DNA from 3 places in the Streptomyces sp. NPDC091416 genome. Region 3 is predicted to be linked to each of the others. Evidence: riboswitches for the same ligand, from Rfam matches in the RefSeq annotation. Region 3 holds a riboswitch; each other region holds the start of a gene.
The links. Region 3 has a riboswitch for cobalamin ahead of metE (5-methyltetrahydropteroyltriglutamate--homocysteine S-methyltransferase). Riboswitches for the same ligand answer to the same signal wherever they lie in the genome.
Positions count from the first base shown of each region.

Region 1: another riboswitch for cobalamin. It lies ahead of ACIQMX_RS23130 (cobalamin biosynthesis protein); the one in region 3 lies ahead of metE (5-methyltetrahydropteroyltriglutamate--homocysteine S-methyltransferase).
Region 2: another riboswitch for cobalamin. It lies ahead of ACIQMX_RS28070 (CbtB-domain containing protein); the one in region 3 lies ahead of metE (5-methyltetrahydropteroyltriglutamate--homocysteine S-methyltransferase).

Region 1 covers NZ_JBIVTU010000007.1:445,145-454,824, reverse strand. Annotated here, with positions in the region: gene ACIQMX_RS23170 (ABC-F family ATP-binding cassette domain-containing protein) at 1-225, opposite strand, end outside; gene ACIQMX_RS23165 (neutral zinc metallopeptidase) at 505-1,395, shown strand; gene ACIQMX_RS23160 (VOC family protein) at 1,518-1,931, shown strand; gene ACIQMX_RS23155 (hypothetical protein) at 2,003-3,313, opposite strand; gene ACIQMX_RS23150 (hypothetical protein) at 3,499-4,626, opposite strand; gene ACIQMX_RS23145 (class II aldolase/adducin family protein) at 4,756-5,424, opposite strand; gene ACIQMX_RS23140 (inorganic phosphate transporter) at 5,661-6,926, shown strand; gene ACIQMX_RS23135 (hypothetical protein) at 6,952-7,200, shown strand; cobalamin riboswitch at 7,363-7,493, shown strand; gene ACIQMX_RS23130 (cobalamin biosynthesis protein) at 7,628-8,701, shown strand; gene ACIQMX_RS23125 (cobyric acid synthase) at 8,698-9,680, shown strand, end outside.
Region 2 covers NZ_JBIVTU010000010.1:168,578-178,257, reverse strand. Annotated here, with positions in the region: gene ACIQMX_RS28090 (pirin family protein) at 380-1,345, opposite strand; gene ACIQMX_RS28085 (tetratricopeptide repeat protein) at 1,488-1,844, shown strand; gene ACIQMX_RS28080 (GNAT family N-acetyltransferase) at 1,917-2,426, shown strand; gene ACIQMX_RS28075 (CbtA family protein) at 2,496-3,263, opposite strand; gene ACIQMX_RS28070 (CbtB-domain containing protein) at 3,293-3,508, opposite strand; adenosylcobalamin (AdoCbl) riboswitch at 3,554-3,647, opposite strand; gene ACIQMX_RS28065 (histidine phosphatase family protein) at 3,772-4,365, shown strand; gene ACIQMX_RS28060 (glycoside hydrolase family 15 protein) at 4,426-6,282, opposite strand; gene ACIQMX_RS28055 (TetR/AcrR family transcriptional regulator) at 6,418-7,020, shown strand; gene ACIQMX_RS28050 (SDR family oxidoreductase) at 7,272-8,114, opposite strand; partial or broken gene ACIQMX_RS28045 (hypothetical protein) at 8,301-9,002, opposite strand; gene ACIQMX_RS28040 (glycoside hydrolase family 64 protein) at 9,297-9,680, shown strand, end outside.
Region 3 covers NZ_JBIVTU010000024.1:17,125-26,804, forward strand. Annotated here, with positions in the region: partial or broken gene ACIQMX_RS39395 (transposase) at 185-619, opposite strand; partial or broken gene ACIQMX_RS39400 (transposase) at 612-1,341, shown strand; gene ACIQMX_RS39405 (hypothetical protein) at 1,821-2,144, shown strand; gene ACIQMX_RS39410 (hypothetical protein) at 2,178-3,074, shown strand; partial or broken gene ACIQMX_RS39415 (transposase) at 3,147-3,409, opposite strand; gene ACIQMX_RS39420 (DUF3592 domain-containing protein) at 3,714-4,181, opposite strand; gene cobF (precorrin-6A synthase (deacetylating)) at 4,859-5,650, opposite strand; gene metE (5-methyltetrahydropteroyltriglutamate--homocysteine S-methyltransferase) at 5,774-8,092, opposite strand; cobalamin riboswitch at 8,255-8,471, opposite strand; gene ACIQMX_RS39435 (hypothetical protein) at 8,991-9,515, opposite strand.

The DNA.
Region 1 (9,680 bases), on a different contig from region 3:
GTCGCCGGTGCGCGGGTCCTGCGGCAGATAGCCGACCTCGCCGGAGCGGGTGATGATGCCGGCCGCCGGGGTGCCCTCGCCCGCGAGGCACTTGGTGAGGGTGGTCTTGCCCGCTCCGTTGCGGCCGACGAGGCCGATGCGGTCGCCCTTGGCGATCCGGAAGGAGGCGGATTCGATGAGCATGCGGGCGCCGGCGCGCAGCTCGATGCCGGAAGCGGTGATCACGGGGAAAACTCCAGAGCGGTATGGACGGCGGAGGAACGGCTAGCGATTCACGACTCGACGCCGTTACTCACGCACACGCACAAGGAGAATTGCCATGAGAACCAGTCTACTGGCGGTGTCCAGCCACTTTTCCGCCTGCTCCCACCGCAGTTGCCGAAAGCCCGCCCGGCACGCCCGACGATCCCCACCCTGCGGGAAAAAAGGGGCATTGCGGTGTGAATTATCCGATACTCGGCGCAGGGCTGTGCGGCAGCCGCGCGCGGAGCAGAGGGTGGTGCCATGCAGTTCGACGACGACGCCGATCTGGACACGTCCGAGGTGCAGGACACCCGCGGCAGCCGCATCCCTGGCGGCAGGGCCACCGTGGGCGGCGGGATCGCCGGGGTCATCGCGCTGATCCTGGGGCTGCTCTTCGGGGTCGGTCCCGATCAGCTCGGACTCTCCTCCGGCGACTCGGGCACGACCGCGACCGCCTCGTCGGCGGCGCAGGTCGCGCAGAACTGCCGGACCGGCCGGGACGCCAACACCAAGGACGACTGCCGGACGGTCGCGGTGGTCAACAGCGTGCAGGACTACTGGGGCCAGGAGTTCCAGCGGCGCGGCGCCACGTACGGCAGCGCCCGCACCGTCCTGTTCACCGACCGGGTCGGCACGGCCTGCGGGTCGGCCACCTCGGCCGTGGGGCCGTTCTACTGCCCCGGCGACCGGCAGGTCTATCTGGACCTGGGCTTCTTCGACGAGCTGCGGACCAAGTTCGGGTCGAGCGGGGGACCGTTCGCCGAGGCCTACGTCGTCGCGCACGAGTACGGACACCACGTGCAGAACCAGATGGGGACGCTGGCCCGCTCGCAGGACGGGCGTACCGGCGAGAACAGCAACGCGGTGAAGGTGGAACTGCAGGCGGACTGCTACGCCGGGGTCTGGGCGAACCACGCGACGACCACGCCCGACGAGTCGACCGGCAGGCCGCTGATCACCGAGCTCACCCGGGCGGACATCCGGGACGGACTCGACGCGGCCGCGTCGGTCGGCGACGACCGGATCCAGGAGAAGTTCCAGGGCCGGGTCACCCCCGAGTCCTGGACGCACGGCTCGGCCGCGCAGCGCCAGCAGTGGTTCACCACGGGCTTCACCAGCGGCGACCTGGATGCCTGCGACACCTTCCGCTGACCTGCGCGGACGGCGGGGGCCCGGCGTTGCGCAGGTCGTTGTCAGCACCCGGTGGAAGACTGAGACGCAGATCACAGTCGGGTCGCATGGACCCGGTGCGGCGCGAGAAGGGAACGAGCACGATGGCAGACGCGACGGCAGGCGTACCGACGATCTATCCGACGATTCTGTACGACGACGCGAAGGCCGCGATCAAGACGCTGACGGAGGGCCTCGGCTTCACCCGGGAAGCTGTGTACGAGGGCGAGGACGGCACGGTGATGCACGCGGAGCTGTCCTGCGGCAACGGCAGGGTGATGCTGGGCTCCAAGGGCCGCGAGGGCGTCTTCGCCCGGGCGATGCGGGACGCGGGGCCGGCCGGCGTCTACGTGGTGGTCGACGAGGTGGACGCCCACCACGCCCGGGCCGTGGAGCACGGGGTGGAGATCCTCATGCCGCCCACCGACCAGGACTACGGCTCACGGGACTACATGGCGCGGGACGCGGAGGGCAACGTGTGGAGCTTCGGGACGTACGCACCGGGATCGGCGGGCTGAGCGGCATCGTCACCCGGGGCCCGGGTGACGATGCCGCCGTGACCGCGAGCCCGGCGGCGGGCCGCGACGGTTCAGGCGCCGCCGGTGTGCACCTGGAACGCCGCCTTGCGGACCGCCTTGGCGAGCGCGGGGTCGGGGTGCGCGGCGGCGAGGGCGACCAGGACCTGGACGGTACGCGGATGGCCGACGGCCCGTACCTCCTCCAGCAGCGCCGGGACGGTGCCCTGCACGGCCGAGTCGAGGTGGCGGACCAGCAGTCCCGTCTCTCCGTGGTCGGCGACGGCCGCCGCGGTGTCGACCCAGAGCCAGGTGGCCTCCTCACGGCTGAGGACCTCCTGGGCGTCCTCGGGGTCGGTTCCGTCGTACTCCGCGAGCCAGAGCAGCGCGTACGGGCGCAGTGACGGGTCGGCGACGACGGAGCGCACCTCGGGCTCGGCCGGTGCGCCGACGACCCGGAGGGCCTCGAAGGCGAGCCCGCGCAGCAGCGCGTCCTCGCCCCGGGCCACGCCGAGCAGTTCGGCGACGGCGCTGCCGACGGGGCGGGCGGCCAGCCAGGCCCGGTATTCGGCGCGGGCCGGGCCGGGCGTGAGACGGGCACAGCCGAGCAGCATGTCGGCGGCGGACTGTTCGATGTTCCCGGCCGGGCTCTGGGCGGCGACGCAGATCTGTTCCAGCTTGACCCAGACCGCCCAGTTGCCGAGCGGGGTCAGGGTGGCGGTCCCGGCGCCGAGGGTGAGCGCACCGACCGCGGCCAGCCCGTCGAGGGCCCAGTCCAGCAGGAGGGCGACCAGTGCGGCGGGGTGGGCGGCGGGTGCCGGTTCGGCGGGGGCGGGCAGCGGCTGCGGCCCGTACGGCACCTCGCAGCGCTCCTCGTGCAGTTCCGCCACGCGCTGGCCGAGCAGGTCCAGGAGGGCGGGCACCGTGACCGGGCCGGCCGAGAGCTGAAGGAGCGAGAGCACCTGGGGCACGGCCTCGACGGCCTCGGCGACCGCGGTGGACTCGATGTCCTGGGGCGCGGGGTGGACGAGCGACCAGGCGTCGAAGAGCGCCACCCAGCCACGGAGCACGGCGGAGTCGTCGCGGTCCCAGGCACGCAGGCGCCAGCCGGGCCGGGCGGTCTCGCCGTGCAGTTCCACGAGGCCGGCGAGCCGGGCCCGGTCCCAGCCCGAGCGCACCTGGGCCGGGGACAGCGCCAGCGCGGCCGCGGCCCGTTCCAGGGCCTGGGCGGCCAGGGGCGGCGTGCCGGGGCTCGCGCCGCCGGCCGCCCAGCGGGCGATCCGTACGGCGTCATCGAGAGCGGTCCTGGCCTGACGGGCCAGTTCCGCCCGGGGCGGAGTGCCCTCGGGCGGGCGGGGCGCCGGCCTGGCGCGCCGGGTGGTCACGGCCTTGCGAGCGGTGGCGAGGGGTCGCGGGCGGACAAGTCGCAGCCTGGAGTCGCGCGGGGTACGGGACGTCACGGGGAGCAGTCTTGCCTCTGACGGCCCGAAAGCCCAAACGGAACCCGGATCACCGGTGTCGGGACGGTGCCGCACCGGCCGGGACCAATCGGCCGAAGCAGCACATCAGCTCACATCAGGGGCGTGAGGAAGCGCCGCAGCGTCTCTTCGTAGCGAGCCGGGCCGGCGTTCCACATCGCCGCATGCGGAGCCTGGGGAACTGCGTGCAGAGCGATCAGGTCGGGGCGGCGGGCAGCGAGTTCCCGGGACGGCTGCCACGGGGCCAGGGTGTCGTCGGGTCCGTGGAAGATCAGCGTCGGCGCGTGCAGGGTCGCGGGCAGCGACGTGTCGAGCAGCCGGGCTCCGCGCAGTCCGGTCTTCCCCTGGGCGGCGCGGACGGCGAGGGGCAGCAGGGCGGAGGGGACGCCGTGGGCGGCGGCCAGGGCGCGCAGCGTGGCCTGCCAGTCCAGCACCGGCGAATCGAGGACGAGGCCGCAGATCCGGTCCCGCAGCGCGGAGTTCACGCAGGCGTGCAGGGCCATCGAGGCGCCGGTGGACCAGCCGTGCAGGACGACCTTCTCCGCGCCGTAGCGCACGGCGAAGCGGATGGCCGCGTCCAGGTCCCGCCACTCGGACTCGCCGAGGTGGGAGAGCCCGTCCGGGGAGCGGGGCGCCCCGGGGTCGCCGCGGTAGGCGAGGCCGAGCACGGGGAGCTGCTGTCCGTGCAGGAAGGCCGTCAGGTTCAGCGGGTGTTCCCGGGTGGTGCCGAGGCCGTGCACGGTGATGACCCAGGTGTCGCGGGGGCCCGGTACGAACCAGGCGGGCAGACCGCCGAGTTCCCCGGGGATCTCGACCTCGCGGAAGGCGAGGCCGAGGGAGGTGGCGGGGTCGCCGCTGTGGAGCTCCGGCGTGATGCGGACCTTGGCGCCGGGGCGCAGGATGCCGTGGTTCACGCGCTCCAGCCGGCGCACGACGGTGTCGGCCGCCTCGTGGGCCTGGTCGATCACCGGGCCCACGACGGCGTGGACGTCGTCGCCCACCAGCCCGTAGGTGCCCGGCCGGAGCGAGGTGAAGGACCGGGTGAGGGTGACCTGCCCGGCCGCCGTCGCGTGGACGGTCAGCCGGCGGTCGGCGGGGAGGGGGCGTCCGGACGGTGCCTTGAGGGCGACGTCGCCGGCGTACCGGCCGGCGGCGACCGCGGCCGCGCCGACGCCGAGGATCGTGGTGACGGCTGCTGCCGTTGCTGTAGCGGGGCGCACGGCTTCAGTCTCCGGGGCGTCGCCGCACGCTGCCAGTGGGCGGGGGCCGTCCGGTGCGCCGGCCGGGCCCCCTACCGGTCTCCGCGGGGGCCGGGTTCCTTACCCGTGTCTCCACGCCGACCGGGTCCCCTACCGGTCTCCGCGCGGCTGGCCGTAGCCCTTCAGCGCCTCGCCGACGTCGCTCAGCTGCTCCGGCGTGAGCAGGGCCGGGGTCCGGCCGGGCAGCGAGCTCGCGGTGAGCCAGAGGCGGCACAGCCATTCGAGCTGGGCCGTGCGGTCGTACGCCTCGTCGAGGGAGGCGCCATAGGTGACCGTGCCGTGGTTGCCCAGCAGGCAGCCGGTGCGGCCGCGCAGGGCCGTGAGCATGTTCTCGGCCAGTTCGTCCGTGCCGTAGCGGGCGTAGGCGGCGACCCGGACGGGACCGCCCAGCATCGCTGCGGCGTAGTGCACCGACGGCACCTCGGCGACCAGCGTGGAGACGGCCGTGGCGTGCACCGCGTGGGTGTGCACCACGGCAGCGGCCTCGGTGTTCCGGTACACCGCGAGATGGAGCGGAAGTTCGCTGGTGGGAGCCAGGGTGCCGAGGATCTGCTTGCCCCCCAGATCGACGCCGGTCAGGTCCTCGGGACGGAGCCGGTCGTACGGCACTCCGCTGGGGGTGACCAGAACGGTCCCGCCGACCCGCGCCGAGACGTTGCCCGAGGTGCCGACGACGAGTCCCTCGGAGGCCGTCCGGCGGGCGGTGGCGACGACCGCACCCCAGGCCTGTTCGATCGAATCCCGCCACTCGTCGCTCATACGAAGATCCTTTCAACGGATGAGCGGCACTCTGCCACCCCTCCCCCAACGACCATCCCGGACGCCGGATTCCGGGCCCACACCGGCCCGTACCGGAATCCCGCCGTCAGCCGACGGACGAAAAGGGCGGCGGCACTCCGGTTGGGGTCACCACAACGCCCTGCCCAGTTCATCTTCCGTTCACCCAGATTGCCTACGGTCCACGTGCCACTGACGTCGAACGATTGCCTGGGTAAATGGAACACATCACGCTGCTGCTCGCGATTGTGATCGTGACAGCTCTAGTGTTCGATTTCACGAACGGTTTCCACGACACCGCCAACGCGATGGCCACCACCATCTCGACCGGCGCACTCAAACCCAAGACAGCGGTGGCCATGTCCGCCGTTCTCAACCTCGTAGGCGCGTTCCTGTCGGTGGAGGTCGCCAAGACGATCTCCGGCGGGATCATCAACGAAGACGGGCTCAGAACCGAGGTCATCTTCGCGGCGCTCGTCGGCGCCATCCTGTGGAATCTCCTGACCTGGCTGGTCGGCCTCCCGTCCAGCTCCTCGCACGCACTGTTCGGCGGCCTGATCGGCGCCGCGGTGATGTCCGCGGGCTGGTCGTCGGTCGACGGCGGCACCGTCGTCACCAAGGTGCTGCTCCCCGCGGTCGCCGCGCCGGTCGTCGCCGGTCTGGCCGCGCTGCTGGCCACCAAGCTGACGTACCGCATCGGCGGGAAGGTCACGGGCGGCGCCCAGGAGAAGGCCACCGCGAAGGGGTACCGCGCCGGCCAGATCGCCTCGGCCGGGCTCGTGTCGCTCGCGCACGGCACCAACGACGCGCAGAAGACCATGGGCATCATCACGCTCGCCCTGGTCACCGGCGGCGTCCTCTCCCCCGGCGCCAACCCGCCGGTCTGGGTCATCGTCGCCGCCGGCCTCGCCATCGCGCTCGGCACCTACCTGGGCGGCTGGCGCATCATCCGCACCATGGGCAGCGGCCTGACCGAGCTGAGGCCGCCGCAGGGATTCGCCGCCCAGACCAGCGCGGCCACCGTCATCCTGGCCTCCTCGCACCTCGGTTTCTCGCTCTCCACGACCCAGTCGTGCTCCGGCGCGGTCATGGGCGCGGGCCTCGGCCGCAAGGGCGGTGTGGTCCGCTGGTCCACCGCCACGCGGATGTTCGTCGCCTGGGGCCTGACCCTGCCGGCCGCCGGTCTGGTCGGCGCGGGCGCGGAGCTCCTCACCAAGCAGGGCACCTGGGGTGTCGTGGTCGTCGCGGCGCTGCTGGTCGCGGGCTCCGGTGCGATCTGGATGCTGTCGCGGCGCAAGCCCGTCGGCCATGACGACGTCGCCCCGGCCGGCGAGGACGCCGAGCCCGCGGGCGTCGTCACCCAGGCCATCGCGGCCGTCAGCCCGCCGCCCACCGCGGCGGCCGCTCAGCCCCACGACCTCACGGCCACCATCCCGGCCCCCGCCGGGCCGGTCGCCGACCCGGCCCGACCCGCCACGGTCTAAGAGCCTCGGTTAAGGACAGATCCCCATGAACATCGACTGGGCAGCCCTCGGCACCGTCTTCGGCGTCTCCCTCGTCGCCACCGTCGCACTGGTGGGCCTCTTCACCCTCGGCATCGTCGGACTCTCCAAGCAGCCCGGACCGGCCGCACAGGGCGGCTCGGCGGACGGTCCGGCGGCGGGCGGTTCGGTCGTGCCGGCCCGCGTCGGCGCGTACGTCTGCTTCGGACTGTGTGCCGCGGCCGTGGCCTACGGCATCTACCTGATCGTCGCCTGATCACCGCCTGAGCCCCACCACTCCCACCCGTATCGGGCCGGACGCACCTCTGGTGTGTCCGGCCCGATGTGCGTCTGCGCACACTGCGCCGTCGCAGGTCAACGGCAAGTTGACGGGCGTTCGCGGAGCGTGGTGGACTGCCGGAGCCATTACGGCGACAGCAGAGGAAGCCGGTGCGAATCCGGCGCGGTCCCGCCACTGTCACCGGGGAGCAGTCCCCACCACGGAAGTCACGGTCCACGCAAGCGGACTGGAAGGCCGGGGTAACTGCGGATCCGGAAGCCAGGAGACTCTCGTCGCCGTCACGTCGAACCAGGGCGCGGACCCTGAGTGAGGACATATCGCCATGCCCGGCTGCCGTGCGTCCCTTCCTGTGCAACGCAGAACAGGTCCTGAGGTCCTTCGAGGCGCAACGGCCGGCTGAACCGTGCGTGCCGATCGCATCTTCGCGTACGGCGCCACGGCCGGTCTGATCGGCGATCTGCTGCTCGGTGACCCCCGCAGGGGGCACCCGGTCGCCGCCTTCGGGCGGGCCGCGGCAGGCGTCGAACGCCGTCTGTGGCGCGACCACCGCGGGTGGGGCGCCCTGCACACCCTGGTCTGCGCCGGAGGCGCTGCCGGGGGTGCCGCGCTGGCCTCCCGCGCCCTGCGCCGCCACCCCGTCGCGTCCGTCGCCCTGACCGCCGCCGCCACCTGGTCCGTCGTCGGCGGTACGTCCCTGGGCCGCGAGGCCCGCTCCATCGGCGGCGCGCTCGCCGCCGGGGACCTCGGCCTGGCCCGGGAGCGGCTGCCGCATCTGTGCGGCCGCGACCCGCAGTCCCTGGACGGTCCGCAGATCGCCCGCGCCGTCGTGGAATCCGTCGCCGAGAACACCTCGGACGCCGTGGTCGGCGCCCTGGTGTGGGGCGCTCTGGGCGGGGTCCCCGGTCTCGTCGGGTTCCGGGCCGCCAACACGCTCGACGCGATGGTCGGTCACAAGTCGCCCCGCTACCTGCGTTACGGCTGGGCCTCGGCCCGCCTCGACGATCTCGCGGGCTGGCCGGGCGCCCGGCTGACGGCCCTGCTCGCCGTGGCCGCCGGGGGGCGTCCTCGGGGAGCCGTCCGCGCGTGGCGGGCGGACGCGGCCAAGCACCCGAGCCCCAACGCGGGCCCGGTGGAAGCCTCGTTCGCCGGCGCGCTCGGCGTGCGGCTCGGCGGGACCCTCGCCTACGGCGGCCGGGTCGAGCACCGCCCCGTCCTCAACGGGGAGGCGGGCCGCGCGGTGGAACCCGCCGACATCGAGCGGGCCGTACGGCTGTCGCGCCGGGTGAGCGCGCTGGCCCTCGGCGTGAGCGTGGCGGCCCGGCTCGGCGCGGGGCTCGCGGCACGCAGGATCGCGGAGGCCCGCACCACCGGCGCCCGCACCCACGGATCCGGACTCCCAGGATCTCGAATCGCGGGAAATCAGCTCCCGGGATCCCGACTCGCAGGATCCCTAATCTCAGGACGGAGACCGACATGAGCGGCGGACTGCTGGTCGCCGGCACCACATCGGACGCGGGCAAGAGCGTCGTCACGGCGGGCATCTGCCGCTGGCTGGTGCGCCGGGGCGTGAAGGTGGCTCCGTTCAAGGCGCAGAACATGTCGCTCAACTCCTTCGTCACCCGCGAGGGCGCCGAGATCGGCCGCGCCCAGGCCATGCAGGCGCAGGCCGCCCGGGTGGAGCCGACCGCGCTGATGAACCCGGTGCTGCTCAAGCCCGGCAGCGACCGCTCCAGCCAGGTCGTCCTGATGGGCCGTCCGGTCGGCGAGATGAGCGCCCGCGGCTACCACGGCGGCCGGCAGGAATCGCTGCTGTCCACCGTCGTGGACTGCCTGGAGCAGCTTCGGGGCACGTATGACGCGGTGATCTGCGAAGGGGCGGGCAGTCCGGCCGAGATCAACCTGCGGCGCACGGACATCGTGAACATGGGCATCGCACGGGCGGCACGGTTCCCGGTGGTGGTCGTCGGCGACATCGACCGCGGCGGCGTCTTCGCCTCGTTCTTCGGTACGACGGCGCTGCTCTCGGCCGAGGACCAGGCGCTGATCGCCGGCTACCTGGTCAACAAGTTCCGCGGCGACGTCTCGCTGCTGGAGCCCGGCCTGGACATGCTGAGCGATCTGACGGGACGTCCGACGTACGGGGTGCTGCCCTTCGCCCACGGCCTCGGCATCGACGAGGAGGACGGCCTGCGGGTCTCGCTGCGCGGCGCCGTACGCGAGTCGGCCGTCGCGCCGCCGCACGGCGAGGACATCCTGCGCATCGCCGTGTGCGCCGTGCCGCTGATGTCGAACTTCACGGACGTGGACGCGCTCGCCGCCGAACCGGGCGTCGTCGTACGGTTCGTGGACCGCGCCGAGGAACTCCACGACGCCGACCTCGTCATCGTGCCCGGCACCCGCGGCACCGTGAAGGCGCTCGGCTGGCTGCGCGAGCGCGGGCTCGCCGACGCACTGCT
Region 2 (9,680 bases), on a different contig from region 3:
GCTCGACTTCTCCATGCACAACCGCGTCGGGCCTCGGTGAGGTTTCCCCGCGCACCCGAACCGGGTTCCTCACGCCGTCTTCTAGACGGGCCCCGTGGCAACGATGACGGCCCGAGGAGCAAGCGCCTGACGTTGCTGGGCCGCAGCCACGCTCACCCAGGAGCGCCCGGGGCTAGCACCCCGGCCGGCGATCGAACTTAACTGACACCCCAAGTCAGCATCCTTCCTGGCATACGCGGAAACACGCTGGCACAGATGAGATAGCCCCGCCCAGCAGCGAGCTCCGTCCAGAGCGGTCTCGACCTGCTTGCACGCCTACCCCCACACGGCTCACCCCCAGAAAAGGAAGCCGCACTCCGCGCAAACGATGATCCGCAGCTCAGCGCACACGCCCACGCGGCTTCAGAGGCACGCCGGGCAGCGCCGGAGCGGGAATCGGCGCACCGTCGTAGCCCCGCACGGCGCCGAACCGGTCACCGCTCATCCAGTCCTCGCGGGCCCGCGCGATGTCCTCCTGGCTCCTGCCCACGAAGTTCCACCACATGACGATCTCCTCCTCGAAGGGCTCACCGCCCAGGAGCATCAGCCCCGCGTCGGACTCCGCACGCAGAGGGAGCTCGGTGCGGCCGCAGCCGAGGTAGAGCATCGAGCCGGGCAGCACGGGGACGCCGTCGACCTCCGCCTCGCTGGACATCGACAGGACGGCGTACTCGAAGTCGGGGTCCAGCGGGAGGCGGGCCTCGGCTCCGCTGCTCAGGGCGAGGTCGGCGCCGACGATCGGGGTGTACGCCGTCCCGGGCGAGGTGGCGCCGTCGAGGCTGCCGAGGATCACGGTGGCCGTGAGGCCGGGGGCGGTGACGGCCGGCAGGTCCTTGTGGTGCTGGAAGTGCGGCTCGACGGTGCGGTGGGCATCGGGCAGAGCGACCCAGAGCTGCGCTCCGTGCAGCAGCGCGGCGTGCGGCCGGGGGCTCTCCTCGGAGTGGCTGATCGCGCGGCCCGACGTCATCAGGCCGAGCTCGCGCGGGCGGATCGTCTCCAGGCTGCCCAGACTGTCGCGGTGCAGGACCTCGCCCTCGTGCAGCCAGCTGACCGTCTGCAGACCCATGTGGGGGTGCGGTGGCACCTGCATCCCGGGTTCGTCCGCGATGTCGTCGGGGCCGTAGTGGTCGACGAACGCCCAGGCGCCGACCATGCGGCGGCCCAGATTGGGCAGCAGTCTGCGGACCTCGGTGGACTCGCCGAGCCGGACGTGGCGCGGGGTGAGAAGTTCGCGTACGGGTTCGGCGACGACGAAACCCCGCCCTCCACAGACGGAGAGTGCGGCCTGGCGATCGAGATTGCTCATGGCGGCCAACCTATTCCCGTCCGGCTCCGGGCGGGTGGCACCCACGCCGAATATTTAGTGGAATGTTAAACCACCTATCGGTGTTGTGGCGGGTGGATACGCACGGGAGCGGCCCGGCGGCACCCTCGACCGAGGAGGTCACATGAGCGACACCTACTACGAGTTCGGGACCGCGGCCGAGCGCTGGGAGCGCGCTCAGTTCTTCTTCGACGCGAAGGAGTACACGATCGCGGCCAGGATCCTGGGCGGACTCGTCGAGGAGGTGCCGGAGCAGGTCGCGGCGCGGCTGCTGCTGGCGCGGGCCTACTACCACTCGGCGCGCCTCGTCCGGGCCGAGACGGAGCTGCGTACGGTGCTGGAACTCGACCCGGTCGAGCAGTACGCGCGGCTGATGCTCGGCCGCACGCTGGAGCGTCAGGGCCGGCAGGCCGAGGCGGACACGCAGCTGCGGATGGCGGCCGCGCTGTCCGGGGAATTCACCCCGGCCGGTGGCTCCTGACCGCCGGGCGCTCCGGGCCGCACCCGGATATGCGGGTGCGGCCCGGCCGCACCGCGTGATACCCCACAGAGCATGACCCCACTCGACACGCCGCGGCTGATCCTCTCCCCGATGACCGTTGCCGACGCCGAGCGGGTGGCGGCGGGAGAACCGGCCGACGGTGCTCGCTGGGCTCCCGACTATCCTCTGCCGGGCGAGATGCGGGCGGCGCAGCGGTTCCTGGAGACCTGTGCCGGGACCGGCGACCCGACTCCCTACGGTTCGTACGACGTACGGCGCCGCGAGGACGGTGTGCTGATCGGCGGAGCCGGGTTCCACGGAGCGCCCGACGAGAAGGGGCACGTGACGATCGGCTACGGCATCGTGCCGTCCGCGCGGGGCATGGGGTACGCCACCGAGGCGCTCCGCGCGCTCCTGCGGTTCACCCGCGACCAGGGCATCGCGTCCGTGCACGGGGACGCCGACCTCGACAACATCGCCTCCCAGAACGTCATGACCGCGGCAGGCATGCGCCTCGTGAAGGAGGACGCGCTGCTGAGGTACTACCGGATCGACTGGGACGGTCCCGCCGCGCAGGCGTGAGCCGCCGTCCCTGCGCGGCAGGGCCCGCCGGGGAGGCCTGATCTCCCCCGGCGGGCCCTGCCGGACCACTCAGCCGACCGTGACCGGCCGTTTCGCGCTCCCGCCCGTGACCGCCTCCGGTCCCGGCGTGAGCAGCCGTTCGGTGAGGTAGCCGAAAACGAGCCCGAAGGTCGTCCACAGCGTGGCCTGCACCGCGAGCGTGGCCAGCCTGAACTCCCACAGCAGGGAAGCCGGGAAGTCCTTGCCGACCTCGTTGAAGGAGGGCAGGAAGGCATAGGCGAGGCCGATGACCAGCACATAGCCGGCAGCGGCGGCGATGGTGGCGTTCCAGTTGCCCAGGCGCGGAGCGAGCCGTCTGCCGAGGATCACGGCGGCTACCGCCAGCAGCACGCTGAGCGCGACCATCAGGAAGAACAGCGTGGTGCGTTCGCCGATGGTGTCGGGGTTGCCGACGGCCGGCGGATTCGCCGGGTACTTCAGGAACGGAACGATGTACACGGTCAGCAGGGCGGCTCCCGCGATCAGCGCGGCAGTGGCTCTGGGGCCGAAGCGGCCCAGCCGGCCGAGTGCGTAACAGAAGACCAGTGCGGCGATGCCGCCGACGGCGACGCCGAAGACGAGCACACCGGTGGCGAGGCCGCCGGTGGCCTGCATGCCCCGGCTGACGAGTTCCTCGCCGCCGTGGTCGTGACTGTGACTGTGCGCCTCTTCGAGGGCGATGGCCGCGTCGACGCGCGACTCGCCGAGGAAGTACGCCACCGCAAGCGCGAACGCACCGGCGACGAGGCCGGCCAGCATGCCGCGGACCAGCAGAGCTCTGACAGATATGGAGTTCATGAGGGATTCCCCTGGATCAGCCGGATGGATCAGTGGCAGGGGAAACCGAGAAGGTGACGGCCGTCGTGGACCCACTCGTGCACGCCTTCGCCCGAGATGAGCGCGGTGGCGCCCTGCTCGGCGCCGACGAAGTAGAGCAGGATCAGCATGACGACGCCGAAGAAGACCGCCCAAGGGGCGAGTGCCTTCAGCGAGATGGGGGTGATGGCGGGTGTGACCGTGGCGGGGGCAGCACTCTGTGCCATGGCAGAACCTCCTGAGGGAACACGCGTCCCGATCGTGGTGCCTGAGACGAGGGTGCTGGGTCTGACTTCCCGTACGGGTACGGGTTCACAGTGGCGCGACCGTGCCGGATTCTCACCGGACTTCCGTCACACCCTCGTCGTGTCGTCGCGACCATACCGCTTGGGCGTGACGGCCGCCATGGTGCCCGCGGGCGGGCCGCAGGGCCCTGGATGCCATGGTGTGCTTGGCCTCGGGGCCACTGTTCAGGGAGTTGAGGGCGGGTATGACGGTACGGGTGATGTTGATCTCACCGGGGATGAACGGGGCGCTGCGCGAGGCCCGGTTCGCCGGTGACGCACCCCTGGACGGCTCCGGACTCCGGCCGGCCCGGGCTGCTGCCGCCGCCGGCTCGGTCCCGGCCGCGGACCAGTGGGTGCGAGGACCGTCCCTCCGCTGCAACGGCACCGCAAAGGCACTGGGGCTGCGGACGGAGACCGAACATGCCCTGCGTGACTGGGAGATGGGCCGCTGGTCGGGTGCGCGGCTGTCCGATGTGAGCGCGGACGAGCCGGACGGCGTGGCGGCCTGGCTCGCGGACCCGGAAGCCGCTCCGCACGGGGGCGAGTCGCTGCTGGAACTCTGCGGCCGTGTGGGCGCGTGGCTCGACTCCCTGCCCGGGGACGGCCCGGGCCGGGTCCTGGGCGTGGTCGAGCCTGCCGTGATCCGGGCCGCGGTCGTCCGCGCTCTGGCCCTCCCGCCACCGGCGTTCTGGCGACTGGACGTGGCACCACTGACGGTGACGGAGCTCAGCGGCAGGTCGGGGCGGTGGAACCTGCGCTGCGGCCGTCCGCTCGTACCGGAGGCGGGGATGCGGTGACGGTGGCCCGGAAGCGCCGGTCACCGCGCCGGCGGGGACGGATACTCCCCGCGTGGGACTTCACGCCCTTCCCCGCCGGCCCCCGCGCGCCGCGTTGAGCCTCGCGTCCAGCGTGATGGCGGCGTCGATCAGGGCGAGGTGGGTGAACGCCTGCGGGAAGTTACCGAGTTGACGCCCCGTCAGGGCGATCTCCTCGGAGTACAGGCCGAGATGGTTGGCGTAGGTGAGCATCTTCTCCAGGACCAGCCGGGCCTGGTCGGTGCGTCCGGCCCGCGCCAGGGCGTCGACGTACATGAACGTGCACAGGGAGAACGTTCCCTCCGACCCGCTCAGCCCGTCGGGCGAGGCCTCGGGGTTGTAGCGGTAGACGAGGCTGTCGCTGACCAGTTCGTGTTCCATCGCGTCCAGCGTGGTCCGCCACATCGGATCGTCCGGCGTGATGAAGCCGACGGTCGGCATGCGCAGCAGGGACGAGTCGAGCACGTCGTCGCCGTAGTGCTGGACGAAGGCCTTCTTCGCCGGGTCCCAGCCCCGGTTGAGCACCTGCTGGTAGATGGTGTCACGGGCGTCCACCCAGCGGCCGCGGGCCGCCGGACGGCCGTCGTCGGTGGCGATACGGACGGCGCGGTCGAAGGCCACCCAGGACATCACTCGGCCGTAGGTGAAGTCCTTCCTGCCGCCGCGGGTCTCCCACAGGCCTTCACCGGGCTGGTCCCAGTGATCGACCAGCCAGTCGAGAAGGGTGTGCAGCGCGGCCCAGCCCCGCGTGTCGAGGTGCATGCCGTGCTGATGCGCGAAGTAGATGCTGTCGAGCGCCTCACCGTAGATGTCCAGTTGCAGCTGGCTCGCCGCTCCGTTGCCGATGCGGACCGGGGCGGAGCCGGCGTAGCCCTCCCAGTGCTCCAGGCTCTCCTCGACCAGATCGGAGGAGCCGTCGACGCGGTACATGATGTTCAGGGGCCCGGTGCCGCCCTCGTGACCGGCCTCTTCCTTCACGCGGTCGTGCAGCCAGCTGATGAACGACCTGGCCTCTTCCCTGAACCCCAGGCCCAGCAACGCGTACACCGAGAACGACGCGTCACGGATCCAGGTGAACCGGTAGTCCCAGTTGCGTTCTCCGCCCAGTTGCTCGGGCAGGCCCGCCGTGGGGGCTGCCACCAGGGCGCCGGTGGGGGCGTACGTCATGAGTTTCAGCGTCACGGCCGAGCGTTCCACCGCCTCCCGCCACCGGCCCGCATAAGTCGACTGGCCCAGCCAGGAGCGCCAGAACTGGACGGTCTCGTCGAAGAGTTGCTCGAACTCCGCCACGGAGACCTCGTGCGGCGGCCCGTCCGGGGACGACTCCATGACCAGGCCGCGCTGCTGGCCGGCCCGCAGGGACAGGTTGAACTGGAGGTCGTTGTCGCCCGAGAGGATGTTCAGCAGCCGCTCGTCCTGTGGCTCGCGGACGGCGTGGACGGCGAGATTCACGTCCGGTGAGGTGAACAGGGCCCCGCGCTCCGTGATGTGCAGTTCGTGCGGTGCGCGGCCGTAGTCGAAGCGCGGAGCGATCTCTCCTTCGAACGCCATGCTGCCCCGGACACAGCGCAGCATGCGGACCAGACGGTGCCGGTCCGTCGCCTTCGTGCCGGTCACCGGCATGAAGTCCACCACCTCACCGGTGCCGGCCTCGGTCATGAAGCGCGTCACGAGGACGGCGGTGTCGGGATGGTAGAGCTGCTTGCTGGTATAGGTGTCGGCGACCGGACGGACGGTGAAGTGACCGCCCTTGCGGTGATCGAGGAGAGCGCCGAAGACGCTGGGTGAGTCGAAGCGCGGACAGCAGAACCAGTCGATCGTCGCGTCCGTGCTCACGAGAGCCGCGGTCTGCAGGTCTCCGATCAGACCGTGGTTCTCGATCAGGGGATATTCATCCACTTTTACGCCCCTTTCGGCACCGACGCCCCATCGTATGCCGACGGCGTCGCCCCGTCCTGATGAGAAGTCGCCCCGTCGTGATGAGGAAGTGAGCGCGGTGACGGCCGGTCCCGGCCGGGGCCGTAGGCTCTGCACATGAGGGAGAGGCAAGCCGGCGGGGCCGTACGGGGACCGGGGCGACCGCGCGAGGAACGGGTCACCGGAGCCGTGCTCGACGCGGTCGTGGAGCTGGTCACCGAGCAGGGGATGGCGGCGGTCACGATGGACGTCGTCGCGACCCGGGCCGGGGTGAGCAAGCCGGCCATCTACCGGCGGTGGCCCACCAAGCAGGATCTGATCATCGCCGCCGCGGAGACCCGCATCGGCGTCCTTTCGGTGCCCGATCTGGGCGACTTCGGCGCCGAGCTCCGCTTCGTGCTGACCGCCCGGCTGGAGGCCTACCGGCTGCCGGGTTCGAACCGGCTGCTCGCGGGCCTCATCGCGGCGTCGGCCGATGCGGGCGCGGCGCGCGGCCAGTACGCGGAGTACACCGAGCGGATCATGAGCGAGACGAGGCGCGTCCTCGAACGCGGAATCGCCCGCGGCGACGTCGCCCCCGACACCGACGTCCGGGCCGCCGCCACTCTCGTGGCCGCGCCCCTGGTCTTCCGGCTGATCGGCGAGATGGAGCTGCCCGACGACCGCTTCGTGGACTCGCTGGTCGATCTCGTCACCAAGGCCGTCGGCGTGGCCGGCTGACGGATCCGGGCGCCGATGTCTCCCGATCCGCGATCCCCTGCCCCACACGCCGCCTTGCCTCACGCGCTGCTCACCCATCCGTCCCGCGGGCGTGGCGGCCGTCACCGGAGTACCGCACGGCCACCCGGCCACACGGCCGGGAACTGCCGGTGAGAGCGTCCCGGCGCGTTCGACGGGGCGCGGTGCCGAGTCCCGGCCACCGGCCACCGGCCACCGACCTGAGCGGACGCCGCGCCCGGGACCTGCGGAGGTCAGCCGCCCGTGGCGAACCCGGGGAAGAGCGTCATGCCGCCGTCGACGTAGAGCGTCGTCCCCACGACGTAGTCCATGAGATCGGACGCGAGCAGGACCACGGCGTGGGCGATGTCCTCGGGGTCCCCGATCCGGTCGTAGGGGATGAGGCGCAGGAGATCCTCCCGGGCTTCGGGGGTTTCCCATGCGCTGCGGTTGATGGGGGTTCTGATCGCCCCGGGGGCGACCGCGTTCACCCGGATCTTCTCCGGCGCGAGTTCCTGGGCCAGGGTCTGCATCATCATCTGCACGCCTCCCTTGGAGGAGGCGTAGTTCACGTGCCCCGCCCAGGGGATGACCTGGTGCACCGAGCTCATGCAGATGATCTTCCCGGCCGCCCGGGACACCTCGGGGACGACACCGCGTCGGCGGAACTCCTTGGTCGCCTCACGTGCGCACAGGAACTGGCCCGTGAGGTTGACGTCGAGCACCTTCTGCCACTGGGCGAGCGTCATCTCGGTGAACCGGGCGTCTCGCTGCATACCGGCGTTGGCGACGAGGATGTCGAGGGTCCCGAAATCCCGGACCGTGCGATCCACCATCTCGGCCACCTGGGTCTCCTGCGACACATCGGCCTCGTGGGCCACCGCGCGCACGCCGAGCGAGGTGATGTCCCGGACCACTTCCTCGGCGGCCTCGCGGCCGCTCACATAGTTGACCACCACGTCGGCCCCGGCCCGGCCGAGTCCGACGGCGGTGGCCCTGCCGATGCCGGAATTGGCGCCCGTGACCAGTGCGGTCTGCCCCTTCAGCAGGCCGGCGGGCAGACCACTCACCCGCGATGCCTCGGCGTGGGAATCCATGACGTCTCCGTCTCCTCGCTGGCCCGCTCCGGTACGACCGGCTTTCGCCTGGCAGGCGGGCAGGCGCGGTTCAGGCAACCACCGGTCCATCGCGGCGGCGGATCCGCCGGGCCGCCGTTGGGCCATTGGGCGCAGCGGCCTCCCCCGGCCGGCTCAACCGCAGCGACACGCGAGCGGCCTGCACGTTCACGTGGGCCGCCGTGCCGTGAGCCCCCACCGGAGGACATGGGTATCTCCCTTCCCCCGTACATGGACACCGAGACCACTGCGAAAGGAGTCCGGCGGGCATGACATGGGCTCCACCGCGACGCCCCGGCGGCGTTCGGCCCCAGGCAGCGTGTCGCCCATGCGGACCCGTACGTGACGGGTGCCCTCCCCCAGCCGGACAGCGACGCCGCGGGTCCCGAGGTGTTGCGCCAGGCGTACGACCGCCACGTCGTCGTCGCCACGGCCGAGAGCGAATGCGGTGTCCGGTTGCCGGGAGCCGATGGGGCGGGCCGCGCGGAAGCCGAAGTCCGTTTGCCCGACAGGCTCCTGGCCGGCGGGCAGGCCCCGGTGGCCGGTGAGGAGTTGCTCCCGCGCGGACACGGTGAGCAGGGCCGTGTCGACCGTACCGGCACCGAGCGTCGGATACGGGTGCTGCCCGACGCCGCGGGAAGCGGCTCGGTCCCCCGCATTGGTCGCGCAGACCATGACATCCAGGCCGTCGGGCCCCAGCCGGTACCCGGCGGTCACGTCCAGCAGGAAGGGACGGCCCGGCTGCGGGCGGACGACACCGGCCAGCCTCAGCGCTGCCCCGCTTCGGGCCCGCAGACGCCACGGGACCCACCGGAGCAGGCCGTGAATCGCTTCGCCCTTCTCCGGTTCGGTGAGCGGGAGTTGCAGGTCGGCCCCCTCGAACGTCTAGCGGCCGTCGCCGATGCGGTGGGGTCAGGGAACCAGGACCCGGCCCCGTCCGTCCCGGCGACGAGAGCGGCAACGGCGGCAGCAGCCCGTCCCGCACCGGCCCCCGTCGGTGTTCCGCTGCCACGGGGCGTGCGGGATCGTGGTCCAGACCAGAACATTGACGCGTCCCTGACCGGTCGATACGCTCCAGGAAGTCGCCTGAGAGCGCTCTCAGAGTCACCAGGTGTCTCGCACTGGCTACCTCCACAGCACGGCCTTCCGGATGAGGAGTAGAGCTTGTCTGCCAACCTTCCTTCCGCCCCACGTACGCGCCGAGCCCGCCCCAGGACCGCCGCCCTGGCTGCCGCGCTCGCGCTGGCCGGCGGATGTCTCGTCGCCACCCAGGTCACGGCCGCCACCGAGGCGGCGGCCGTCCCCACGACCATCCCGCTCACGCTGACCAACAACTCCGGGCGCGGCGAGCAGGTGCACGTCTACGTCATCGGCACCGAACTCTCGTCCGGGCGCCAGGGCTGGGCCGACGCCAGCGGCGCCTTCCATCCGTGGCCCGTCGGCGGCAACCCTCCGACGCCCGCTCCCGACGCGTCCATCGCGGGCCCGGCCAACGGGCAGTCGAAGACGATCCGGATGCCGAAGTTCTCCGGCCGGGTCTACTTCTCC
Region 3 (9,680 bases):
GGACAAGGGCCGGTGGGAGCGATTCCATGAGCTGCTTGACGCGGGAGACTAGGAGACCGTTCGTCAGTTGACAAGGGTCGGCGCAGTGCGCGGCCTCTGCGTTAGGAAGCTGAACTCAGGATGTGCTGGTAAGGGCCGTCCCGTAAATGATCTACGGGTGTGCTTCTTGACCACCCACTTTCCGTTACCCGGCCAGGGCGAGGTTGTGCAGGCGAGCGATGCCGAGCATGGCGTGGTGAACGCCGTCACCTTTCGGGCGGCAGTCACGCAGGATCTTCCAGCCCTTCATCCGGGCGAAGACGTGCTCGACCCGGGCGCGGACCTTGCGGTGAGAGGCGTTGTGTTCCTCTTTCCAGGCCGGGAGTTCGGTCTGACCGCGCTCGCGGCGGTGCGGGATGACCAGACGGGTGCCCCGGTAGCCGCCGTCTGCAAGGACCGTGGTCCTGCCGACAGCGTCCTTCGCGCCGGAAAGTTCCCACGCCTTGCAGTCGTAGCGGTTACCCGGCAACGGCCGGCCGACGGCGACGATGAGCCGAGTGTCGGCTTCGATCACGACCTGGTGGTTGGTCGAGTAGCGGTAATTCTTCGACGGCTCGGCGATGGTGGGATCCAAGCACGGAGGCGAGTCCGTCTTCGGCGACCCGGCCACATGGGGAGAGGCCACTGCGGTCACCGTCACCAACACCAACCGATACGGGACCGCGACCGTCCAAGCCTGGGACCGGCTCCACCCACGGCTCACCCGCAGGGCCGCGTGGCTCGACCACGAGGGCCCGTTGCCGATCATCGAGGGCACCGTGATCCGCCTGACGGTCGCGAAACTGCCCGGCGGCGGGGTGAACAAGCCCGTCTGGCTGTGGTGGTCGGGCACCGGCGCCAGCACCGACGACGTCGACCGATGCCGGCAGGCGTTCCTCCGGCGCTTCGATGTGGAACACACATTCCGGCTGCTCAAGCAGACGCTCGGCTGGACCCGCCCGAAACTGCGAGACTCGCAGGCCGCCGACCGCTGGACCTGGCTCGTCCTGGCCGCGCACGCTCAGCTTCGTCTCGCCCGCCCGCCCGCTCGCGCGCGACCTCCGACGGCCGTGGGAGCGGCCGGCGGAACCGAACAGACTCACCCCGGCCCGGGTTCGGCGGGGGTTCAGGAACCTGCGGGCGAAGACCGGCACGCCAGCCGGTGCACCGAAACCCACCCGTCCCGGCCCCGGCCGACCGCTCGGCTCGAAGAACCAGCGGCCCGCCACCCGCTACGACGTCGGACGCGTCCTCGCCACCGGTGAGGCATACACCCGCCCAGCGCACCGCAAGGTCGGCACGAAACCCCGGAGAATCAGCTGAATAGCCAGCTCATGGTCTCTACGGCCGAGCGGCAACAGCATCGACGCCAGACGCCCGCAGCTTGCGGGCCAGGAACTCCATCTCAGGCATCGTGCCCGAGTGGGCTCCCGCCAAGACCTCCCTCAGCAGGGTCTTGACTTCCACCAGACCTATGCCCAGCTCTGCCCGCAGAACCCGCATGATCGCAGCGTTCCTCGCTGCTGGATCCACCTGGAGGCGGGCTGGTCCCCGCTCGGACAGCAGCCGCCCCCGTAGTTCGGAAGGCAGATCACCGCCGCAGTCTGCTATCGCAAACCCGCAGGCTGAACACCTGGACTCCATGTCCCAGCGCAAGGAGCCGTGGACCAGGGCCTGGACGCCCCAGCACTCCAACTCCGCGCCGCAGTCCTGGCACCCAGCTGAGTACCTGATGGTCTCGAAGACCGCCTGATCCATACCCACCCCTTCAAGGAGTTGAGGTTAGACGACAGGCTGAGCGCATGCGATACGAGGAGAAGGCGAAGCTCACCGCCGCGAAGTTCCTGGTCCCGTTGGCCATCCTTGTCGCCTCACCAGTGCTGCTGATGGCTGGAGCGCCGGTCCGCCGCCGCTACCTCCGCTACGTCTACCGGGATGAGGTCCCAGCGATCCTGGACAAGGAACAGGGCCGGATCAGTGTCCACTGGTTCGTGGTCATGAGCCCGTTTCTTGCATGGCTCTGCCGGCCCACAGAGACACTCGCCCGGCTCATCTGGCGCCGAGGTCAAACGGCAAGCTTCGTGCCTGTGTCTGAGCCGTTCATGACATGGCTCTCGGATGGCTGACGCTTTCATGAACGGCGGCTTAGCCTGCGGTTCATGAACCTGGATGCTGAACTGAGCGCTCTTGCTGTCCAAGAGGATCTACCCGCCGACCTTGTGCGGCGTCTGCTTCAGCATCCGCAGGCCCGGCGCTCGGCGGCCCTTCTGCGCAGGGATCTGACTCCGGCGTTGATGGAGGAGATCATCAGGCTCGGCTCCGCCCGCAGTCTGGCCGCCAACGGCTTCGTGCCCGCCAAGTTCAGGGCGCGTTTCGCAGATAGTCCGGAGCCGCTGGTCCGGGCTGCGCTCGCAGCGAGCGTGACCGACGAGCCGCCTGGGCTGCTGGCACGCCTGGCGGCTGATCAGGATCCTTCCGTGCGTGCGTTCCTTGCGATGAACGAGCATCTGCCGCCGCAACTGTTGGCCGTGCTGGCCGAGGATCCCGAGCCGAGCGTGCGGTCATCGGTTGTCGATCACCGGCGGCATGCACCCGAGCCGGTGCGCCGGGCTTTGCTGACGGACTCTGACCCGAGTATCCGCAGGGCTGCCGCTTCGGTGTACTCGCCGCCGGCGGACCTGTTGCCTGCCCTCCTTACTGATCCGCAGACCCGTGCCATTGCTGTCAGGTATGCCCATCCATCCCCGGAGCTGGCCGCTGACCCGGATTCCGGTGTTCGCAAGGCTGTGGCCGCCCATCCGGACCTACCCGCTGAGCTGAGAGATCTGCTCGCGGGTGACCAGGACACCTTCGTCCGCAACGAGATCGCGGCCCGCGCGGACACTCCCTCGACTCTGCGTGACAGCATCAGGGCCACCCTGACAACAGACAACCCCGTGGCCGACTGGTTTCTGTCCTTCCGTCGAAACGCCCACACATGCCCTCCACCTACACCGATTCCACCCAAGCTCCCGCGAGAACAGGCGGAAGAACTCCTCGCCCGCGCCGGCCTGTAGCCGTACGGTTCTCGTTCAGGCAGCCCGAACCAGGTCGGTCGGGGCTGTTCCGCGTTCGGTCCGGATTCCGGGACTGCGGCTGATGCGGCGAGTCATGAGCGTGACGGCGGCCAGGTGATGGGGGCTTCGCTGTGCTGCACGAGTCGTTCGTAGTCTCGTGCGTGGCGTCGCGCCTGCATAATCCAGGACAGGCTGCGTTCGACGACCCAACGGCGGGGCAGAACAACAAATCCGGTGGCGTCCTTGGGGCGGCTGACGGTCTTCACGGTCAGACGTAGGTACTTCTTGGACCAATCGACGAGTTGTCCGGCGTAGGCGGAGTCGGCCCAGGCGATGCCGGACCGCTGGACCAGCACGTGCGTGCCGCTCGTCGTCGTGTGGACGGGCTGCGTGAGGAAGCGGACCGTATCCGGGCCGAGCTCGCGATGGACGAGCAGCAGTGGCCGGAGTGGACGATTGCCCGCGAGCGGCCGGTGCGGCGCTGTCCGCGCCGGGCAGTGACTCAGCCGACGTGGTCGCCACCGACGTCTCAGAGGGGGTTGCGGCGGGAGCCGAGATGGAGGCGTCTGCGCCTCTGCTGGGCGTCACTTTGACGAGTCGAAGTCAGGAGCACGGTGATCGGCATGTGGGGCGGGCGCGTCATCCAACGGCGCTGGACGCCGCGCGTCGCCGCCGTGCTCGGGCCACCGTCTTCATGACCGGCAGAAGCAGGAACAACACGGCGCCCGCGCCGGTCGAGGCGGCCAGCAAGGTTGCCCCACCGCCCTCCACGTCGGCCGCGGCGGCGACTGTCTGCGGATCGTCCGCCCGGTACCGGACGGTGAGGTGCGCGCCCACGGGGTATTTGCTGCCACTGCTGCCTGGGGGCAAGGCCGCCACGACGGTGCGGTCCTGCGCTTCGAAGGCGACCTTGCACTGTCCCAGCGCGCACGTACCGCGGGTATGCATGGTGGCGTCGGCGCGCACACCGTCGCGGAGCGAGCGCTGATGCTGGGCCTGGGGAATCAGTACCAGGGCCGACAGCGCGCCCAGGAGCAGCGCGAGACCCAGCCACACGAAGACTTCCGTACGGTGCCCGGCGCCTGCACGTGCCGTCTCGTCCACCATGTTCCCTACCTCCGTATGCCCAGCTCACGTACGGGGCAACAGTAGGCGGGGCTCCGGGGCGGGGTCACCGGCTGCTTGCGGCACCCATGAGCCGGCCCGGTTGCCGGACACCGGCAGGACGGGTGGCCCGAGCGACCCCGTGCCACCAGGCTTCGACCGATCCCGCCTCCCGCAGCTCTACGCCGGCAGGACGGGTGGCCCGAGCGACCCCGTTGCCACGGTCGTCCGTACAGCCGGCACCTCAACCCCGTCAGGCACTTCGCCAAGGTCCACCCTGGCAAGCCGAAGCCGGCACACGGTGAGGAGCATCGAACGGATCGACTTGGGGGAAGTGCCCTACGAGGTGGCGCAGAAGAGCATGGTTCGCCGGATCGCCGAGCGGAAGCAGGATCGTGCCGGGAATCGACTGTTCCTTCTGACCCATCCTCCTGTGATCATTTACACGGCGCGAACACCCGCCGGCCAGCTCCCGTCGGCGATGTCGCCGATCAGCCTCGTCGAGGTCGGCCGAGGCGGTCACGCCACCTGCCACGGACCGGGCCGACTCATCGGCCACCTCGTACTGAACGCACGTGAGCCCGGGCCGCGCGACGCGCCCGCTTCCAGGTGCCGGTCCGCTTCACCCCTTCCCGTCCGGCGCCGCCGGACGGGAAGTGAGGTGGTGTCGGGCGTCTGGATCAGCCCTCGGCGCCGTCGGTGTTGATCCTCAGCAGATAGGTATCCATGATCCACCCGTGCTCGGCCCGCGCCTCGGCTCGCATCCGGCGAATGCGGCCGGAGACCTCGTCGAGCGGTCCGGAGACCAGGATCTCGTCAGGCGTGCCGATATAGGCGCCCCAGTAGATCCATATGCCGCTGCCGGCCAGGTGCCGGAAGCTTTCGCGCGCGTCGAGCATGACGACGATGTCGCCGTCGTCGTTCGGGAAGGTCTCGGAGAGCCGTCGGCCCGGGGTGATGTGGACCGGCCCGCCGATCCGGTTCAGGCTGATGCGGTGTCGGGCCGCCAGGGCGGAGACGCTGCTGATCCCGGGAATCACCTCGTACGAGAACGCCACCTCCTCGCGGGCTCGGATGCCGTCGAGGATGGCGATGGTGCTGTCGTACAGCGAGGGGTCACCCCAGACCAGGAACGCACCGCACTGCCCCGGGGTCAGCTCATCGCGGATCAGCTCCTCGCAGACGTCGGCACGCCGACGACGCCAGTCGTGAACCGCGTCGGTGTACCCCGCGAACTGGTTCTGGGAACGGTCGCGCCAGGGATCGTCGGCCTCTACTACGCGATACGGCCTCCGTACGTGCTCGTCGAGGATGTCCCGTCGCAACCGGGTGAGGGAGTCCTTTTGGTTGCCCTTGCCCAGAACGAAGAAGACATCCGCTCTTCGCATGGCCTTGACGGCGGCCAACGTCAGATGGTCGGGGTCACCGGTTCCGATGCCGATGACCTGAAGATGCCGGAGCTCGGTACTCATCTGGGGGCATTCCTCCCACGGACGTCCTGGCATTCAGCAAGCCAGAGGTATGTCCAAGCCACCCGTGCTCGCTGCGCTGTGGCCGGGGCGCCTGTCGGCGCCCCGGCCTTCGGAGCCTTCCGGTCAGGAGGTGGGCAGTTCGCCTCGGACCGTGCGGGCCGCTGTCACGAGGTTCTCCAGGGACGCCTGGGTCTCGGGCCAGCCGCGGGTCTTGAGCCCGCAGTCCGGGTTCACCCACAGCCGCTCCGCCGGGATGGCCCTCAGTCCCTTGCGGAGCAGGGCGGCCGCCTCCTCGCCGCTCGGCACCCGGGGAGAGTGGATGTCGTACACGCCGGGCCCCGCCTCGCGCGGGTAGCCGTGCTCCGCCAGTTCGCGGGCGACCTGCATGTGGGAGCGGGCGGCCTCGAGGCTGATGACGTCGGCGTCGAGGTCGTCGATGGCCTGGACGATGTCGCCGAATTCGGCATAGCACATGTGGGTGTGGATCTGGGTGTCCGGCCGTACGCCGCTGGTGGTGAGGCGGAACGCCTCCGTCGCCCAGGCCAGATAGGCCGGATGGCCGTCGGCGCGCAGGGGCAGGGTCTCGCGCAGAGCGGGCTCGTCGACCTGGATGACCGAGGTGCCGGCGGACTCCAGGTCGTTCACCTCGTCCCGCAGGGCGAGGGCTACCTGCCGGGCGGTGTCGCCGAGCGGCTGGTCGTCGCGGACGAAGGACCAGGCGAGCATGGTGACCGGTCCGGTGAGCATGCCCTTGACGGGCCGGTCGGTGAGGGACTGGGCATACGTCGTCCAGCGCACCGTCATCGGCTCGGGGCGGGAGATGTCGCCGGCCAGGACCGGCGGGCGGACGTAACGGGTGCCGTATGACTGCACCCAGCCGTGCTGCGTGGCGAGGTACCCCGTCAGCTGCTCCGCGAAGTACTGGACCATGTCGTTGCGTTCGGGCTCACCGTGCACCAGGACGTCCAGGCCGGTCTTCTCCTGGAAGGCGATCACCTCCTGGGTCTCGGCTTCGATGCGCTCCTCGTACCCGGCCGAGTCGATCCTGCCCGCGCGCAGGTCGGCGCGCGCGGTGCGGAGTTCATCGGTCTGCGGGAACGAACCGATGGTGGTCGTCGGCAGCAGGGGAAGCCCGAGGTGCGCCCGCTGGGCGGCGGCCCGCTCCCCGTACGGCTGGGAGCGGCGACCGTCGGCGTCGGTGATGGCGTCGGCCCTGGCCCGTACGGCCGGGTCGCGGGTGATGGGAGAGTCGGAGCGGGAGGCGAGGTCGGCGCGGTTGGCAGCGATCTCGGCGGTCACCGCGCCGGTGCCCTGGGCCAGCCCCTTGGCCAGCGTGACGATCTCGGCGGTCTTCTGCCGGGCGAAGGCCAGCCAACGCAGGACCTGCGGCTCAATGTCCCGTTCGGCGGCGGTGTCGAGGGGGACGTGCAGCAGGGAGCAGGAAGCGGCCACATCGACCCGGTCGGCGAGGCCGAGGAGCGTGGCCAGGGTTGCCAGGGACTTCTCGTAGTCGTTGATCCAGACGTTGCGTCCGTTGACGACGCCGGCGACGAGCCGCTTGCCAGGGAGCCCGCCGGCAGCGGCGAGGTCTTCGAGGTTGGCCGCCGCCGCGTCGGTGAAGTCCAGCGCCAGGCCCTCGACCGGCGCCTTGGCCAGGACGGTGAGAGCCTCGCCCAGCCGGTCGAAGTAGGACGCGACGAGCAGCTTGGGCCGGTCCGTGAGGGCGCCGAGGTGCCGGTAGGTGCGGGCGGCGGCGTTCAGCTCGGCCGAGGTGCGGTCCTGGACCAGGGCGGGCTCGTCGAGCTGAACCCACTCGGCGCCGGCGGCTCGGAGATCCGCGAGGACCTCCGCGTAGACCGGAAGGAGCCGGTCGAGCAGGGTGAGCGGTTCGAAGCCGGCCGGCACCCCGGGGGCGGGCTTGGCGAGCAGGAGATAGGTGACCGGGCCGACGAGCACGGGCCGGGCCCTGTGTCCGAGCGCGAGGGCTTCCTTGAACTCGGTGACCTGCTTGGTGGAGTCCGCGTTGAACACGGTGTCGGGGCCGAGCTCGGGCACGAGGTAGTGGTAGTTGGTGTCGAACCACTTGGTCATCTCCAGCGGGGCGACGTCCTGCGTGCCGCGCGCCATCGCGAAGTAGCCGTCGAGCGCGTCGGCATGGACGGCCTCACGGTGCCGCTGCGGGACGGCGCCGACCATGACACTGGTGTCCAGGACGTGGTCGTAGTAGGAGAAGTCTCCGGTGGGGAGCTCGTGGACGCCGATGTCCGCCAATTCCTGCCAGTTGGACCGCCGCAGCTCGGCTGCTGTCTGCCGGAGGACGTCGGCGGTGATCCGGCCCTTCCAGTAGCCCTCGGTGGCTTTCTTCAGCTCCCGGTTCGGACCCTGCCGGGGGTAGCCGAACACGGTGGCTCGTGCTGCCGCGGATGCGGGCTGCGCTGTCACGGAAATCTCCTTCGCGAGACGACTCCTTGAGATCCCGGAGACAGGACACGGGCGCGAAGGGATGACGAACCAGACGGAACACGTGCACGCCCTGGGCGTGAGGCTCTGTCTGGTATGTACGCCGACCCGCCCACGAGGTCACCGGGATATCCGTACGCGAGTGGTCACGTACGGGCAACGGGCAGGTCTTCGGACTTGCGGGCGCGCCTGCCGGGGCAGACTCCTACTGGCCGTCGCTTCCCAGATCCGACCGGATCCAGTGCTCATGACGGCGATCGTTCCCGCTTACCGCTGCGGGGCAGTCCCGGATTCCCACCGGGTTCCCTCTTGCGACGCGTCTGCCTGGCGGGCAGGGCGAACCAGCTGCACCGGCCACCATAGAGGGTCGAGGGTTGTTCGGACGTCGCTATCCAGATCCCGGGATGTGACGGGAGCGGGATCCGCCTACACACCTGCCGAGGACGTCGCCCTGGACGCCGTACTGAACGCGGCTCGCAGCGAGCACCTCTCGAACCCGGTGGAGACCGTGCCTCCGTCCGGCAAATCGACCGCCCACGTCGTGCGCCAGACTCAACGCAGCCGGCCCGAGAAGCAGGATGCGGTTGCCATCGACCCATTGAAGATTTCTTGCCAGTTGATGCGCGGTGGAACCTCAAGACGATGTGCCGCCCAGCCGCGGCAGTGCATCCTCTAGGGATTCGATACTCAACAGTCATCCCCCGTTTAAGGTTCTTGTGTTCTATCCGCTCTCACACGTTCTCATGGCTTCGTACACCGAGAGGGTGTGGAGTTGCCTTCTGCGCAACTCCACACCCTCATCCATACTTCTTGACCAGCGATGCAGGCTACGAAAGTGCATCGCGGCCTGACCTCTATCTTTCGCTATGAAAGACAGAGGCTAGCGGTAGGCTTCAAAAAATGGGCGCTCGACTTTTCTCGAAATCGAGAAAGGGCGGAACTCTGGATCCTTGAGGATTCGGCAGATGAATTCCGAGGTTGAAATCTCATCGAACTGATGCCAATCGTCGAGAGGTGAGGTTCTGGCAACGATGGGCCACTTCTCGGGGCTTGACGAGGCATTTGCGAGCCAGAAGTACTGCGCTTCTGTCATCGAATTACCCCAGAGGATGAGGCCAATCTCTCCGTGAAACACCTCGTACGGGTCGAACGGACCGGAAAGGGGCGTCTTATCCGCGCACTCTCTCATTGAGTTCCATCTCCCGAGCATCCCCTCCGGATCTGCTCCGTTCACAGGCAGCACTTTCAGGTACCCGCTGAAGGCGCCGTGACCGAAAAGTTCGCTGATTTCTTTGAAGTCGACCGGGAGGGATATTTCGAACTTACGCTCGACCTCATTCCAGTCGATCTCCTGCGGCTCGGATTGCCAACCGGTGATGGAGAGGAGTTCGTCGACCCTTTCCATGTTGACCTCATTCCTGATGCTAGTTGTCGCTACTGAGATGGAACCCGCGAAGCCCATCGGTGATGCGGTCCACCACTCGGAGGCTCGCCACCGAGTAATCCAGGGGCAAGCGGTTCCGCGCTGTCACCCTTCGCACGAACTCAGCCACCCCCACGCGCATTTCGC